One region of the Streptomyces sp. MMBL 11-1 genome, then DNA from elsewhere that is predicted to be linked to it. Evidence: riboswitches for the same ligand, from Rfam matches in the RefSeq annotation. Region 1 holds a riboswitch; each other region holds the start of a gene.
The links. Region 1 has a riboswitch for cyclic di-AMP ahead of PSQ21_RS27955 (M23 family metallopeptidase). Riboswitches for the same ligand answer to the same signal wherever they lie in the genome.
Positions count from the first base shown of each region.

Region 1 (3,199 bases):
AGGGTCTCGTGGAACCAGCCGCCCAGCGAGCGCAGATCCTCGTCCTCGCCCCGGCGGGCCCGCTCCTGGCCCAGCCTGACCAGTCCCCGGAGCACCTTCAGGTGGGCTTCCGTGCGGCGTTGGGCGGCGCGCTCCGCACCCAGTGGCTCCAGGAGCGTCCGCACCTCCAGGAGGTCGGCCGCCTCCTGCGCGGTGGGCTCGGCGACACAGGCGCCGGCATGCCTGCGGGTGACCACGAAGCCCTCGGACTCCAGCGTGCGCAGGGCCTCGCGGACCGGGACGCGGGAAACCCCGTAGCGGCGGGCCAGCAACTCCTCGGTGAGGCGGCTGCCGCGCTCGTGGACACCGGAGACGATGTCGTCACGAATTGCCGTGCATACCGAATGCGCGGGAATGCGCATGTCCGAACCTCCGCCTTGATCCCCGCGAAACGCGGCCGCCCGACGCCTGTTCCGTGACTCTATGGCAATCTGCCGGAATTTCCGATGGCAGACCGGAATCCATGAATATCCTCGGCCCAAAATCGCCGAAGGCCCCGACGGGTGCCGGGGCCTTCGGGCGGTATCGCGCGGGGCGGGTCAGACGTTCAGACCGTGGGAGCGCAGGTAGCCGACGGGGTCCATGTCGGAGCCGTAGTCGGGGCTGGTGCGGGCCTCGAAGTGCAGGTGCGGGCCGGTGGAGTTGCCGGTGGAGCCGGAGAGGCCGATCTGCTGGCCGGAGGAGACGCTCTGGCCGACGGAGACGCCGATCGAGGAGAGGTGGCCGTACTGGGTGTACGTGCCGTCCGTCATCCGGAGCACGATGTTGTTGCCGTACGCGCCTCCCCAGCCGGCCTCCACGACCGTGCCGGCGCCGACCGCGACGACGGAGCTGCCGGAGGCGGCCCGGAAGTCCACGCCGGAGTGGCTGCCGGAGGACCAGAGCGAACCGCCGGCGTTGTAGCCGGTGGTGACGTGGGAGCCGGCGACCGGGAGGTGGAAGGCGTTCAGCCGGGCGCGCTCGGCGGCGCGGGCGGCACGGGCCTTCTCCTCGCGGACCTCCTTGGCGCGGGCCTCGGCCTTCCGCTCGGCCTCCGCCTTCGCCTTCGCCTTGGCCGCCTTCTCGCGGGCCTCCGCGGCGGCCTTGGCCTTCGCCTTCGCGATCGCCTCGGCCTGCTGCTTCTGGGCGTGGGCCTGCGCGTCGATCTGGTCGGCGAGGGTGGCGTCGAGCGCGACGGTCTGGGTGAGGCCGGTGTCGGCGACCTCGGTGGCCTCGGTGTCCGCGGCGAGGGCCGGGGAGGCCTGCGAGCCGAGGACTCCGGCGGTGGCCAGAGCCGCGATACCGACGGCCCGGGCGCTCCGGCGCGTGAGGCGGCTCGGGGCACGGTGCTTCCCGGTGGCACGGGTGAACGCCATGGAGGGGCTGATCCTTTCCTTCCTTCTCGCCTACCGGGTTAGCTGACGGGTTCGGAGCAGGAAGGTCTCCTACGGATGCCCGCGCCGGTTTCGCGGCACTGGCCTCCGATTCACCCCAGGGACTGCGTGGGTCCCCGGCTCCCCAGGCTCGCGCCTGACGGGGACTCGGCGATGACTGCCCGGCGCCGCGGCTGCGGCATACGGGTGGCGGACAGCCGAGCCGACGCTAGGCGGGGCGGCTTCCCATCACCAAACGGGCCAGGGGATTTGTCGCACATCCCACAGGGCAGACAGGCTGAATGTTCACCAAAAGGGATAGAACGAACAAAGAGGGCAAACAGCAAGGACCCCGACGAACTTCCGCTCGTCGGGGTCCTGTTCGCAGCGGTGTGCCGCAGGTGCGTCAGCCGGTGACGACGGACACCTCTCCGATGCCGAGGGCCCTCACCGGCTCCTCGATCCGCGCGGCGTCCCCCACGAGGACCGTGACCAGCCGGTCGACCGGGAAGGCGCTGACCACGGCGGCGGTCGCCTCCACGGTGCCCGTCTCGGCGAGCCGGGCGTAGAGGTGGGCCTGGTAGTCGTCGGGGAGGTGCTGCTCGACCTGGTCGGCCAGCGTGCTCGCGACGGAGGCGGCGGTCTCGAACTTCAGCGGGGCGACCCCCACCAGGTTCTGCACGGCCGTCTCGCGCTCGGCGTCGGTCAGCCCCTCGGCGGCCAGCGTCCGCAGGACCTTCCAGAGGTCGTCCAGCGCCGGTCCGGTGGACTCCGTGTCCACCGAGCCGCTGATCGCGAGCATGGCCGCGCCGCCCGAGTCGGGGCCGCTGGAACGCAGCACCTGGGCGAAGGCGCGCACCCCGTAGGTGTACCCCTTCTCCTCGCGCAGCACCCGGTCCAGCCGGGAGGTCAGGGTGCCGCCCAGGCAGTACGTACCGAGCACCTGGGCGGGCCAGACGCGCTCGTGCCGGTCGGCGCCGATGCGGCCGATCAGCAGCTGGGTCTGGACCGCGCCGGGCCGGTCCACGATGACCACGCGGCCGGTGTCGTCCGCGGTGATGGGCGGCACCGGGCGGGCCTGCCCGGCGTCGCCCGACCAGTCACCGAGGGTCTCCGCCAACAGCGCGTCCAGGTCGATGCCGGTCAGGTCGCCGACGATCACGGCCGTCGCGGTGGACGGACGGACGTGGGCGTCGAAGAAGGCGCGCACGGCCCTCTCGTCGATCCGCCGGACCGTCTCCTCGGTGCCCAGGCGCGGGCGGGACATCCGGGCGCCGGCCGGGAACAGCTCCTTGGAGAGCTGCTTGGCGGCGCGCCGGGACGGGTTGGCCTGCTCGTGGGGGATCTCGTCGAGGCGGTTGCCGACGAGGCGCTCGATCTCGCTCCCGTCGAAGGCGGGGGCCCGCAGCGCCTCGGCGACCAGCCCGAGGGCCTTGGCCAGCCGGGAGGCCGGAACCTCCAGGGACACCCGGACGCCGGGGTGGTCGGCGTGCGCGTCGAGCGTGGCGCCGCAGCGCTCCAGCTCGGCGGCGAACTCCTCGGCGCTGTGCTTGTCGGTGCCCTCGGAGAGCGCCCGCGACATGATCGTGGCCACGCCGTCCAGGCCCTCGGGCTCCGCCTCCAGGGGCGCGTCCAGGAAGATCTCCACCGCGACGACCTGCTGGCCGGGGCGGTGGCAGCGCAGCACGGTCAGCCCGTTGGGCAGGGCGCCGCGCTCGGGCGCCGGGAAGGCCCAGGGGCGGGCCGTGCCGGGCCTGGGCTGCGGGTGGTACTCCATGGCTACTCCAGTCGCGGCGGCGTCGCTCACT
Region 1 covers NZ_CP117709.1:6,265,852-6,269,050, reverse strand. Annotated here, with positions in the region: gene PSQ21_RS27960 (GntR family transcriptional regulator) at 1-401, opposite strand, end outside; gene PSQ21_RS27955 (M23 family metallopeptidase) at 579-1,394, opposite strand; cyclic di-AMP (ydaO/yuaA leader) riboswitch at 1,408-1,575, opposite strand; gene PSQ21_RS27950 (M16 family metallopeptidase) at 1,798-3,168, opposite strand; gene PSQ21_RS27945 (M16 family metallopeptidase) at 3,195-3,199, opposite strand, start outside.

Region 2 (3,199 bases), 1.0 Mb from region 1:
CTCGACGTGGTCGCCGGAGGACTCTCCGCGCAGCCGTCGGCCGATCCAGGGCACGAGGTATTCGCGGGCCCACTGGATGTTGTCGCGCCGTGCGTCGAAGGGGCTGCGCTGGGCCTGCGGCGGCCAGGGCTGGTCGGGGTCGGCGGGCACGTCGTGGCCGAGGACCTGTGCGGCGCGCAGCGCGACGCGGGTGTGTCCCTCGGGCGACAGGTGCAGCCGGTCGTTGTCCCACGCGCGCCGGTCCTGGACGGAACGCAGCGACCACAGGTCCAGCACGGGGCAGTGGTAGCGGTCGGCGATCGCCCGCAGATGGACGTTGTACGTGGCGATCTTGCCGCGCATGTGGCGCAGCACCGGAACGCCCCGGGTGTCGAAGCCGGTGGTGACCATGACCGTGCCGACGGCGTTGCTCAGGTCGGCGACCGCGCGTTCGAAACGCTCGGCGAGGTCGTCGGGGTCGGTGCCGGGCCGGATGATGTCGTTGCCGCCCGCACAGAAACTGACCAGGTCGGGGGCCAGTTCCTTGGCGCGCGGGATCTGCTCCTCGACGATCTGGTCGAGGAGACGTCCTCGTACGGCGAGATTGGCGTAGCGGAAGTCCCCGTGCGGGGAGTCCTCGGGGCCGGCCGCCGCGTCGGGGGCCGGGAGCCGGTCGGCGAGAAGCACCGCGAAGCGGTCCGCCCAGCCGACAAAGGTCCCGTCGGGGCCGGGGTCGCCGACGCCCTCGGTGAAACTGTCGCCAATCGCCGCGTACGACCCGATGATGTGCTGCTGGTTTTTTCTCGAATCGTCTGCCACAAGGACTTATCCTGCATCGTGCGATGTGACCTACGCGACCGTAATACGGGGTTGACTGGTGGTGAGATAGACCACCCGGTCAGTTTTTGGTAAACCCGGAATAAGTGGAGGGGCGGTGCGCCGTCGCGCACCGCCCCTCGTTCACTGTGTGCCGCGCCCGGTCAGACGGAGACGCCGTGCAGACGCAGGTACGCGATCGGGTCGACGTCCGAGCCGTAGCTCGGGCCGGTGCGGACCTCGAAGTGCAGGTGCGGGCCGGTGGAGTTCCCGGTGGAACCGGAGAGGCCGATCTGCTGGCCGCCGGTGACGGTCTGGCCGACGGAGACGTTGAGCGAGGACTGGTGGGCGTACTGGGAGTACATGCCGTCCTCGTGCTGGATGACGACCTCGTTGCCGTACGAGCCGCTGTTGCCGGCCGAGACGACGGTGCCCGGGCCGATGGCGAGTACGGGGGTGCCGGAGGCTGCCTGGAAGTCGGAGCCGGTGTGGTAGCCGCTGGACCAGCTGGCGCCGGAAGCCCGGTACTGGGTGGTGACGTTGGCGTTGGCCAGCGGGGCGGACCAGCCGGAGCCGGTGGCCTCGGAGGAGCCGGTCCGCGACGGGCTGCTGGAGTCGTCGGCGGAGGCGGTGTCCGCCTTCGGGGCCGTCTTCGGCGCGGCCTTCGGTGCCGGTTCGGCCTTCTTGGGGGCGGCCTCGGGAGCCGCGGACTTCTCGGCCGGGGCGGAGCCCTTGGCGCCGAGGGTCAGCTTCATGCCCGGGTGGATCAGGCCGGGGTCCTCGCCGACGGTGGAGCGGTTGTCCTGGTACAGCTTCTGCCACCCGCCCTTGAGCTGGTGCTCGGCCGCGATCTTCGCCAGGTAATCGCCGGAGACGACGGCGTACGTCTTCGGGACGTCCTTCGACGCGGCGGGCGCGGCGGCCGGTGCGGTGTGCGCGGCGGCGACCGAGGCGGCGGCGGGCTTCGCCGCCGGAGCCGCCTGGTCCGCGGCGTTCGCGACGGTGGCGCCGATGAGCGGAAGGGCGAGTGCGGCGCCGCCGGTCCCAGCGGCGAGGACGCCGCGGGAGATCGGGCCGGACTTCGGACGGCGGTGCTTACCCTTTGCGGGCATGGGAAGTTCCTCTCCGGCGCCTGCGAGGTGAGCTGTCGGGTTCGGGCTGGAGATGCCCGGTCGCGTTGCGGCGACTTCACCCCGAGCCGGTCCGGATCGCTCCGGACCGGCGGCTTACCTGGTTCCCCCGCTCCTGCCACGCGTGAGTGGGTGGGTGCGAATTCCGGGCGGCGGCAGGATTAGGCGGTCCGTCCGGATTGCGGCGACCGTAAACGAGTCAGGACGAGCAGAACAAGCCATCGGTTGCGCACCGGAATCATCGATTCGCTATCGCCCCACTATTCCCGTCACACTCCGTGGATTACGGATCTTGGATTTCCGTACGGGCAACGGGAAGACTCCGGTGTGCGCTCGCCACGGACCGTCACGGATATGATCCCGCTCACCTCGGCAATCCCATCTCCCCCATTAGCGGGGCATGTTCTGCGAAATGCACCAATACGGACATGACGTCTCCGTCATTCCTGACGCCCGGTCAGACAGACCGCCCCGGCACTCGCACCGGGGCGCGCGACCGTGATGATTTTCCGTCGAATCGATGTCGTATCGTCACGGGAGCGCCCTCGCCGGCGAGCCGCGCCGACGCCAGAGATCCCAGGAGCCACCGTGACGCAACAGGTGCCGCAGGTCCCGCCGACAGAGACCGCGCTGACCGGAGTCCGCAACTTCCGCGACGTGGGCGGGCTCCCCACCGCGGACGGACGGCGCACCGCCTTCGGGCGGCTCTACCGGAGCGGCCACCTGGCCCACGCCACCGCCGAGGACGCGGTCTTCCTCGGCGGGCTCGGGCTGCACACCATCTTCGACTTCCGCCACTCCGCCGACCACCGGCTCGACGGGTACGACATCGAGCTGGCCGGTGTCCGCAATGTCAGCATTCCACTCTCGGACCCGGCCGACGGGGCCGAGTTCTGGCGGCTGGTGGGCAGCGGGAACATCGAGCAGCTGCGCTCGGTCCTCTCGGGTGACAAGGGCGTCGACCGCATGATCCGGATGTACCGCGCGACGATTCTGGACCGCACCGCCGAGCACAGCCGGGTGCTGCACGCCCTGGCCGAGGACAGCGTCCCCGCTCTGATGCACTGCGCGGCGGGCAAGGACCGGGCCGGTCTCTCGATCGCGGTCGCCCTGCTGGCGGTCGGCGTCGTACCGGAGGCGATCGAGGAGGACTACCTCAAGTCCAACGACCTCCACCGCCGGTACGAGGTGAAGCGCTCCGACCCGTCCGGGGCCGGCATGTCGGCCGAGGTGCAGGAGCTGCTGGACCCGCTGTTCGGGGCGCGGCCCGCCTA
Region 2 covers NZ_CP117709.1:7,287,582-7,290,780, reverse strand. Annotated here, with positions in the region: gene PSQ21_RS32150 (SGNH/GDSL hydrolase family protein) at 1-798, opposite strand, end outside; gene PSQ21_RS32145 (M23 family metallopeptidase) at 960-1,907, opposite strand; cyclic di-AMP (ydaO/yuaA leader) riboswitch at 1,910-2,070, opposite strand; gene PSQ21_RS32140 (tyrosine-protein phosphatase) at 2,514-3,199, shown strand, end outside.
Region 2: another riboswitch for cyclic di-AMP. It lies ahead of PSQ21_RS32145 (M23 family metallopeptidase); the one in region 1 lies ahead of PSQ21_RS27955 (M23 family metallopeptidase).

Region 3 (3,199 bases), 1.3 Mb from region 1:
TCCGGGTGCGGGGAAAAGAATCCCCATGACGGCTATTGCCCTGATGTGACGTTTCGACGGCCGCATCTGATCGAGAACGGGAGCCTGTTGCCGGGCAATCAGCGCAAGGAATGGGCAATTGGTTCACGAGTGAGGAAAGCGCCCAGGGAAGGCTTGCCTCACTGCGTGGGGGAGGAGCGGCCCTGGCTAGGCTCCGGAGCCATGGACGTACTCATCAATGTCTTCGTCGCCCTGCACATCATCGGCATCGCCTCCCTGCTGGGCGGCTTCCTGACGCAGATGAAGGCCATGGGGGCGGGCACCGCCCGCTTCACCCCCGCCATGCTGCACGGCGCGCTGACCATGCTCGTCACCGGCGTCGCCCTGGTCGGACTCAATGAGGCCGACGACCAGACCGTGAACCACGTCAAGATCGGCATCAAGCTCGCGCTGCTGGTCGTGATCCTCGCCCTCGTCTACGTCAAGCGGGACGACGAGACGGTGGACAAGGGCGCGTTCGCCGCGGTCGGCGGACTGACGGTCGTCAACATCTTCCTCGCCACGGTCTGGACCTGAGCCTCCCCGGGGGGCGGCCGCCGAAGGGCCGCCCCCCGGCGCGCGTCACGCGGGGCGCACGCTGCCGTGGATCGGCATGGAGTAGATCGACTCCTCGCGCACGTTCGCACCCGGCTTCGGGGCGTGGATCATCATCCCGTCGCCCTTGTAGATGCCGACGTGGCTGATGTCGTCGTAGAAGAAGACCAGGTCTCCGGGCTGGAGGTCCGACGTGGCGACCCGCGTCCCGACCTCCACCTGGTCCCAGGTCGTCCGGGGCAGGGTCACGCCCGCCTCCCGCCACGCCGCCTGCGTCAGCCCCGAGCAGTCGTAACTGGACGGGCCCGTCGCGCCCCACACGTACGGCTTCCCGATCTGGGCGCGGGCGAAGGCCAGCACCTTCTCCGCCTTGGCGGCGTAGCCGCTGTCCGCGCCGGTGCCCGAGCCCGTGCCCGTACCTGAGCCGGAGCCGGTGCCGGTGCCCGAACCGCCGCCGGACTCCTTCGCGGCCTCCTCGCGGGCCTTCTCCTCGGCCTCGGCCCGCTCCTTCGCCTCGGCGGCCTGCCGGGCGGCCAGCTTCGCCGCCTTCTCCTTTGCCTCGGCCTCCTGTCTGCGCTCCAGCTCCGCCAGCCGCGCCTTCTCCTCGGCGGTCAGCCTCGACAGCAGGCTCCGGGCCTCGGTGAGCCTGGACTGCACGTCCTTCTTGCTGGAGGCCAGCGTGGCCTGCGTCTCGGTGAGGGTCTCCAGGCTCTTCACCGCCTCCGCGCGCTTCTTCGCCGCCGAGGCCTGCTGCGTACGGACCTCGGCGACGGCCTTCTGCTGCCGCTCCGTCGCCCGGTCCATCAGCCGGCTCTGGTCGAAGTACCCCTGCGGGTTGTCCGCCAGGAAGAAGGTCGCCGCGGGCGCGATGCCCCCGTTGCGGTACTGGGCCGCCGCGTAGGAGCCCAGCGCCCTGCGCGCCTCGTTGATCTTCTCGGCCTGCTTCGCCACGTCGGAGAGCAGCGTGTCGACCTTCGTCCGCTGGGAGGCGGAGGCGGCCTTGGCCCGGTTGTACTCCTGCGTCGCGGCGCCCGCCTGCCGGTACAGGGCGTCGACCTTCTTCTGGACTTCCTCGATGGCGGGTTTCGGCTCCGCGGGCGCGGCCGTGGCGCTCTGCGTGGAGAGCAGCGTCACGGAGGCGAGAGCGGCCGTCGTCAGCCCGACGGCGGGGGTGGTGGTGCGCACCTTCGCGCGCGGCTTGCGATGCGATGCCAAGACCGGCATCTCCTTCCGTGGACCGCCTACCGGGTTAGCTGTCGGGTTCGGACGGAACGGAAGGCTGTCCTACGGTCCGGATGCGAGGTCACGGACCGATTCACCCCGGTTCTGCGTGTGGGTCCCCGGTTCCGGACTGCCAGGGAGGCAGGACGGATTCGGCAGAGGTGCCCGTCGGGCGTGGTTCGCCCCAGGGAGGTACGGGCCACCTGACCGAGCACGCTAGCCAACCGGCCCCGCCGCTGGGAAGGACGATGAGCGATATGCCCGATACATTTTCGTGACCTTTCCGGATCGGGGGCCGGGCACCCCCTCCGACCGGGCGCTCCTTCACGGAACGTCGACGTCCGCTCTCCGTGCGTACGGGTGAGGGGCGGGCGATTCCCCGGGGCGAGTGGCCGCTTCCCGGCTTCGGCAGCAGCTTGTCAGTCCGGCCGCCTAGACTCGGGAGGCGATGAGCAGCCTCTTTGACGACAGTTTCCTGACCGGCCTCCAGCCCGTGGAGGACGGCCCCCCGCCGCCCCCCGAGGACCACGCGCCCGAAGCGGTGCCGGAGGGACTCTTCGCGGGCGTCTACGACGCGCCCCCGCCGCCCCGGGACGGGTACTACCGGGACGGTCACGCGCGCCCGGTGATCGACTCCGCCGCGCTGCTCGACGGGCTGAACACCGAGCAGCGCGCCGCCGTCGTGCACGCCGGGTCCCCGTTGCTCATCGTCGCCGGGGCCGGCTCCGGCAAGACCCGGGTCCTCACCCACCGCATCGCCCACCTGCTGGCCGAGCGCGGGACGCACCCCGGGCAGATCCTCGCGATCACCTTCACCAACAAGGCCGCGGGCGAGATGAAGGAGCGCGTCGAGCAGCTCGTCGGCCCCCGGGCCAACGCGATGTGGGTCATGACCTTCCACAGCGCGTGCGTCCGCATCCTGCGCCGCGAGTCGAAGAAGCTCGGCTTCACCTCGTCGTTCTCGATCTACGACGCCGCCGACTCCAAGCGTCTGATGGCCCTGGTCTGCCGCGACCTCGACCTGGACCCGAAGCGGTTCCCGCCGAAGTCCTTCACCGCCAAGGTCTCCAACCTCAAGAACGAGCTCATCGACGAGGAGACCTTCGCCGGGCAGGCGGCGGATGGCTTCGAGAAGACCCTCGCCCAGGCGTACGCGCTCTACCAGGCCCGCCTGCGCGAGGCCAACGCCCTGGACTTCGACGACATCATCATGACGACGGTCCACCTGCTCCAGGCCTTCCCGGACGTCGCCGAGCACTACCGCCGCCGCTTCCGCCACGTCCTCGTCGACGAGTACCAGGACACCAACCACGCCCAGTACACGCTGGTACGGGAGCTGGTCGGCCCGGCCGGGGAGGCCGACGCCCCCGCCGAGCTGTGCGTGGTGGGCGACGCGGACCAGTCG
Region 3 covers NZ_CP117709.1:4,944,545-4,947,743, forward strand. Annotated here, with positions in the region: gene PSQ21_RS21960 (hypothetical protein) at 202-555, shown strand; gene PSQ21_RS21965 (C40 family peptidase) at 601-1,797, opposite strand; cyclic di-AMP (ydaO/yuaA leader) riboswitch at 1,796-1,962, opposite strand; gene pcrA (DNA helicase PcrA) at 2,243-3,199, shown strand, end outside.
Region 3: another riboswitch for cyclic di-AMP. It lies ahead of PSQ21_RS21965 (C40 family peptidase); the one in region 1 lies ahead of PSQ21_RS27955 (M23 family metallopeptidase).

Region 4 (3,199 bases), 2.8 Mb from region 1:
GGTCCGCCCGGGGCGGCCTGCCCCGTCCCGCGGAGACGCGACGGGCCGGTGCGGGAATGCCGCTCCGCCGCCGCCCTGCGCGACCTCCCGCCCCCGGACGGACCGGCAGCCCTGACGTCGGGGGGTGTGCGTCAGGGCTGCCGGGGTTCCGGGGCGGCGACGGAGAACGTCAGCCGCGGGGCGGGGAGGTCAGACGTTGATGCCCTTGCTGGCCAGCCAGGCCATCGGGTCCATCGCGGAACCGCCCGCGGTGCGGACCTCCAGGTGGAGGTGGACGCCGGTCACGTTGCCGCTGTCGCCCATGCGGCCGATGGTCTGGCCGGTGGTGACCTTCTGGCCGACGGAGACCTCGATCGAGGACTGGTGGGCGTACCAGATCTCCGTGCCGTCCTCGAGTTCGAGGACCGTGCGGTAGCCGTACGAGCCGGAGTAGCCGGCCGACGTGATCGTGCCGCTGTGCACGGCCTTGAGCGGCGCACCGGCCGACCCGGCGAAGTCGAGGCCGGTGTGCTGGCCCGAGGACCAGAGCGCGCCGGACTGACCGTAGGTCGAGGTGATCGTGTACGAGAAGGTGGGGAGGGAGAAGCTGGCGGCGAGCTTGGCGAGCCGCTCGGCCTCCTTCTTCTTCTTCGCCGCTTCCTCCGCCGCCTTCTTCTTCGCGGCGGCCTCGGCCTCGGCCTCGTCCTGCTGCTTCTTGGCCTCGGCGGCGGCGGTCTCGGCCGCTGCCTTCTCGGCGGCGGCCTTGGCCTCGGCGTCCGCGCTGGCCTGCTGCTGCTCGGCCTGCTGAAGGATCCGGGCGCGCAGCGCCTCGCCGGCGCCGGTGCCCTGCTCCGCCTCGGCGGTGGTGAGGCCGGCGGTGGTGAGCGGGGCGGACGCGGCGACCGGGACGGTCTCCGCGTCGTCGGACATCAAGGACCCGACGCCGGGGAGGGACTTGGCGTCGGGGAGGTTGTCCGCGATGGAATCGGGAAGAGAGATGGAGACCGGCGCCTTGTCCTGCGCGGTGGCCATGCCGCCCGCACCGACGGCCGCTATGACACCGACCCCGAGGACGGTGGAGCTACGGGCCAGACCACGCTGCTTGGCTACGCGGTGCTTGCCGCGCACGGGTCGGATGGACTCCGCGGTGGGGTTCCATTCCTCCCAGGTGCGCTCCTCGCCACCGAAGGTGTCGGCACCGAAGGGTGACGGGGCCTCAGGGGCAGGCTTGTTGGACGCCACGTGGGCGCACTCCTTTCCTTCCTTCTCGCCTACCGGGTTAGCTGACGGGTTCGGAGCAGGAAGGTCTCCTACGGGCCCCTCCGTCTCTCACGAGACGCAGGCGTCCGATTCACCCCATGTAGGTGGTTCCCCGGTTCCCTTGCGGAATTCGGCGCTCGCGCGCGGCGCCGCCTCTGACGACGGCTGTGACGACCGCGCTGCGTTATCGAACGTTAATAGACGGACGGGCCCGATTCCAAGCTGTTCCTGTTGATCATTAACGGACACGGCAGGGATGTACGGGGCACAAGCGGGCGGAATCGGGCGACTTGACCGTCGCTCAGCCACATCACTTTTTCTGACGGTGTGTCAAATGTTATGCGGAGCGATGCCCTTCGGTCACGCACCGTGTCATTGCCCCGCGGACGCTCTGCCGCCCGCCGTCCTGCCGTCCTGCCGTCGCCCCGTCATCGGTCGGCGTCGTCGCCCCGGCCCACGATCTTCACCGTCGTCCGGCGGACGGGCTGCCCCTCCGCCGGACGGCCGACCGCGATGAGCGCCATGTCGTCCGTGGTCCGCCCGCCGGTGTGCAGCCGTACGTCGTCCGTCAGCGCCGACAGCAGTTCCTCCGGGCCCGGGAAGATCCGGCCGCGCAGCCGGGCCGCCGGATCGTAGAAGACCCCGTTCGCGTCCCGGGCCTCGGACAGGCCGTCCGTGAAGGCGAGGAGCGTCGCCCCGGCGGGCATCACCCACGCGTCGGCCCGGTCCGGCCACACCCCCAGGTCCATCCCCAGCGGCAGCGCGGGCACCGAGGGCGCCAGCACCTCCAGGGCGCCGTCGGCGTGCAGCAGGATCGGCTCGGGGTGACCACGGTTGACGATGCGCAGCGAGTCCGAACCGGGCGGGATCTCGGCCAGCACGGCGGTGATGAACCCCTCCATGGCGTCCAGCCCGTACCGCCGCGTCCCCTCCCGGGCCAGCGCCCGCTCCAGCCGCTGCGCGACCCCCTCCAGCGAACGCTCCTGCTCGGCCGCCTCCCGGAACGCCCCGATGATCACCGCCACCGCCTCGACGGCGCCCAGGCCCTTGCCGCGGACGTCGCCGACCACCAGACGTACGCCGTAGGGGGTGTCCGCGACGGCGAACAGGTCGCCGCCCACGAACTCGTCCGCCTGTGCCGCCTCGTACCGCGCGGCCACCTGGAGCCCGCCGATCCGCTCGGCCGGGGTCGGCAGCACGGCCCGCATGGCGGTCTCCGCGATGACCCGGGCCGAGGCCAGCTGCTCGCTGCCGCGCCGCACGACGCCGTTGATGACGAGGGCCAGCACCGAGGCCGTGAGCACCGTGATCAGCTCGATGACCGGGACCACCTGCGTGGACGTCCCGTCGGACAGCCGCATCGCGATGACGGAAAGGACCGCGGCGATCCCCGTACGGACGGTCCGGGACCGCGAGAAGAACGGCGCGGCGATCAGCGGGGCCGCGACGAACAGGGGAACGGCGGTGAAGTTGGGCGGAGTCAGCGCGTCGAGCACCAGCCCGCCGAGGATCAGCAGGGCGGGCAGCATCCGGACGAGCCGCCCGGTGCGCCGCCCGTCGGACGTCAGTTCGCCCTCCCGGGACCCGAACACCGCTCGGCCCACGGCCTCGGCGCCCCCCGCCGCGCTGCTACGCCGTCTCTCGGCCATCCCCACCTGTGCGCTCCTGCCCGGTCCACCCACGGCTGCGGACGGTACCGCGCCCCGCCCGGGCTTCCCGGAGCCGCGCCGAGCGGCTGCTCAGCATCGGCCGGATAGGGGGAAGGCGGACGGCGGTCCGGCCTTCCGTGGTCAGTCGGAGAGCCGGTGTTCCGCGTATACCGTCAGTGCGTCCCGTACGAAGGCGGCGGTGCCGTCCCCGTAGCGATCGTAGTTCTTTCCGAAGCGGGGATCGGCGACATACATCTCGCCGAGGCCGATCACGTACGAACGGCTGGGCTTCTTGGCCGACGACAGCCACG
Region 4 covers NZ_CP117709.1:3,493,342-3,496,540, forward strand. Annotated here, with positions in the region: gene PSQ21_RS15095 (M23 family metallopeptidase) at 190-1,221, opposite strand; cyclic di-AMP (ydaO/yuaA leader) riboswitch at 1,233-1,385, opposite strand; gene PSQ21_RS15100 (PP2C family protein-serine/threonine phosphatase) at 1,668-2,888, opposite strand; gene PSQ21_RS15105 (MerR family transcriptional regulator) at 3,030-3,199, opposite strand, start outside.
Region 4: another riboswitch for cyclic di-AMP. It lies ahead of PSQ21_RS15095 (M23 family metallopeptidase); the one in region 1 lies ahead of PSQ21_RS27955 (M23 family metallopeptidase).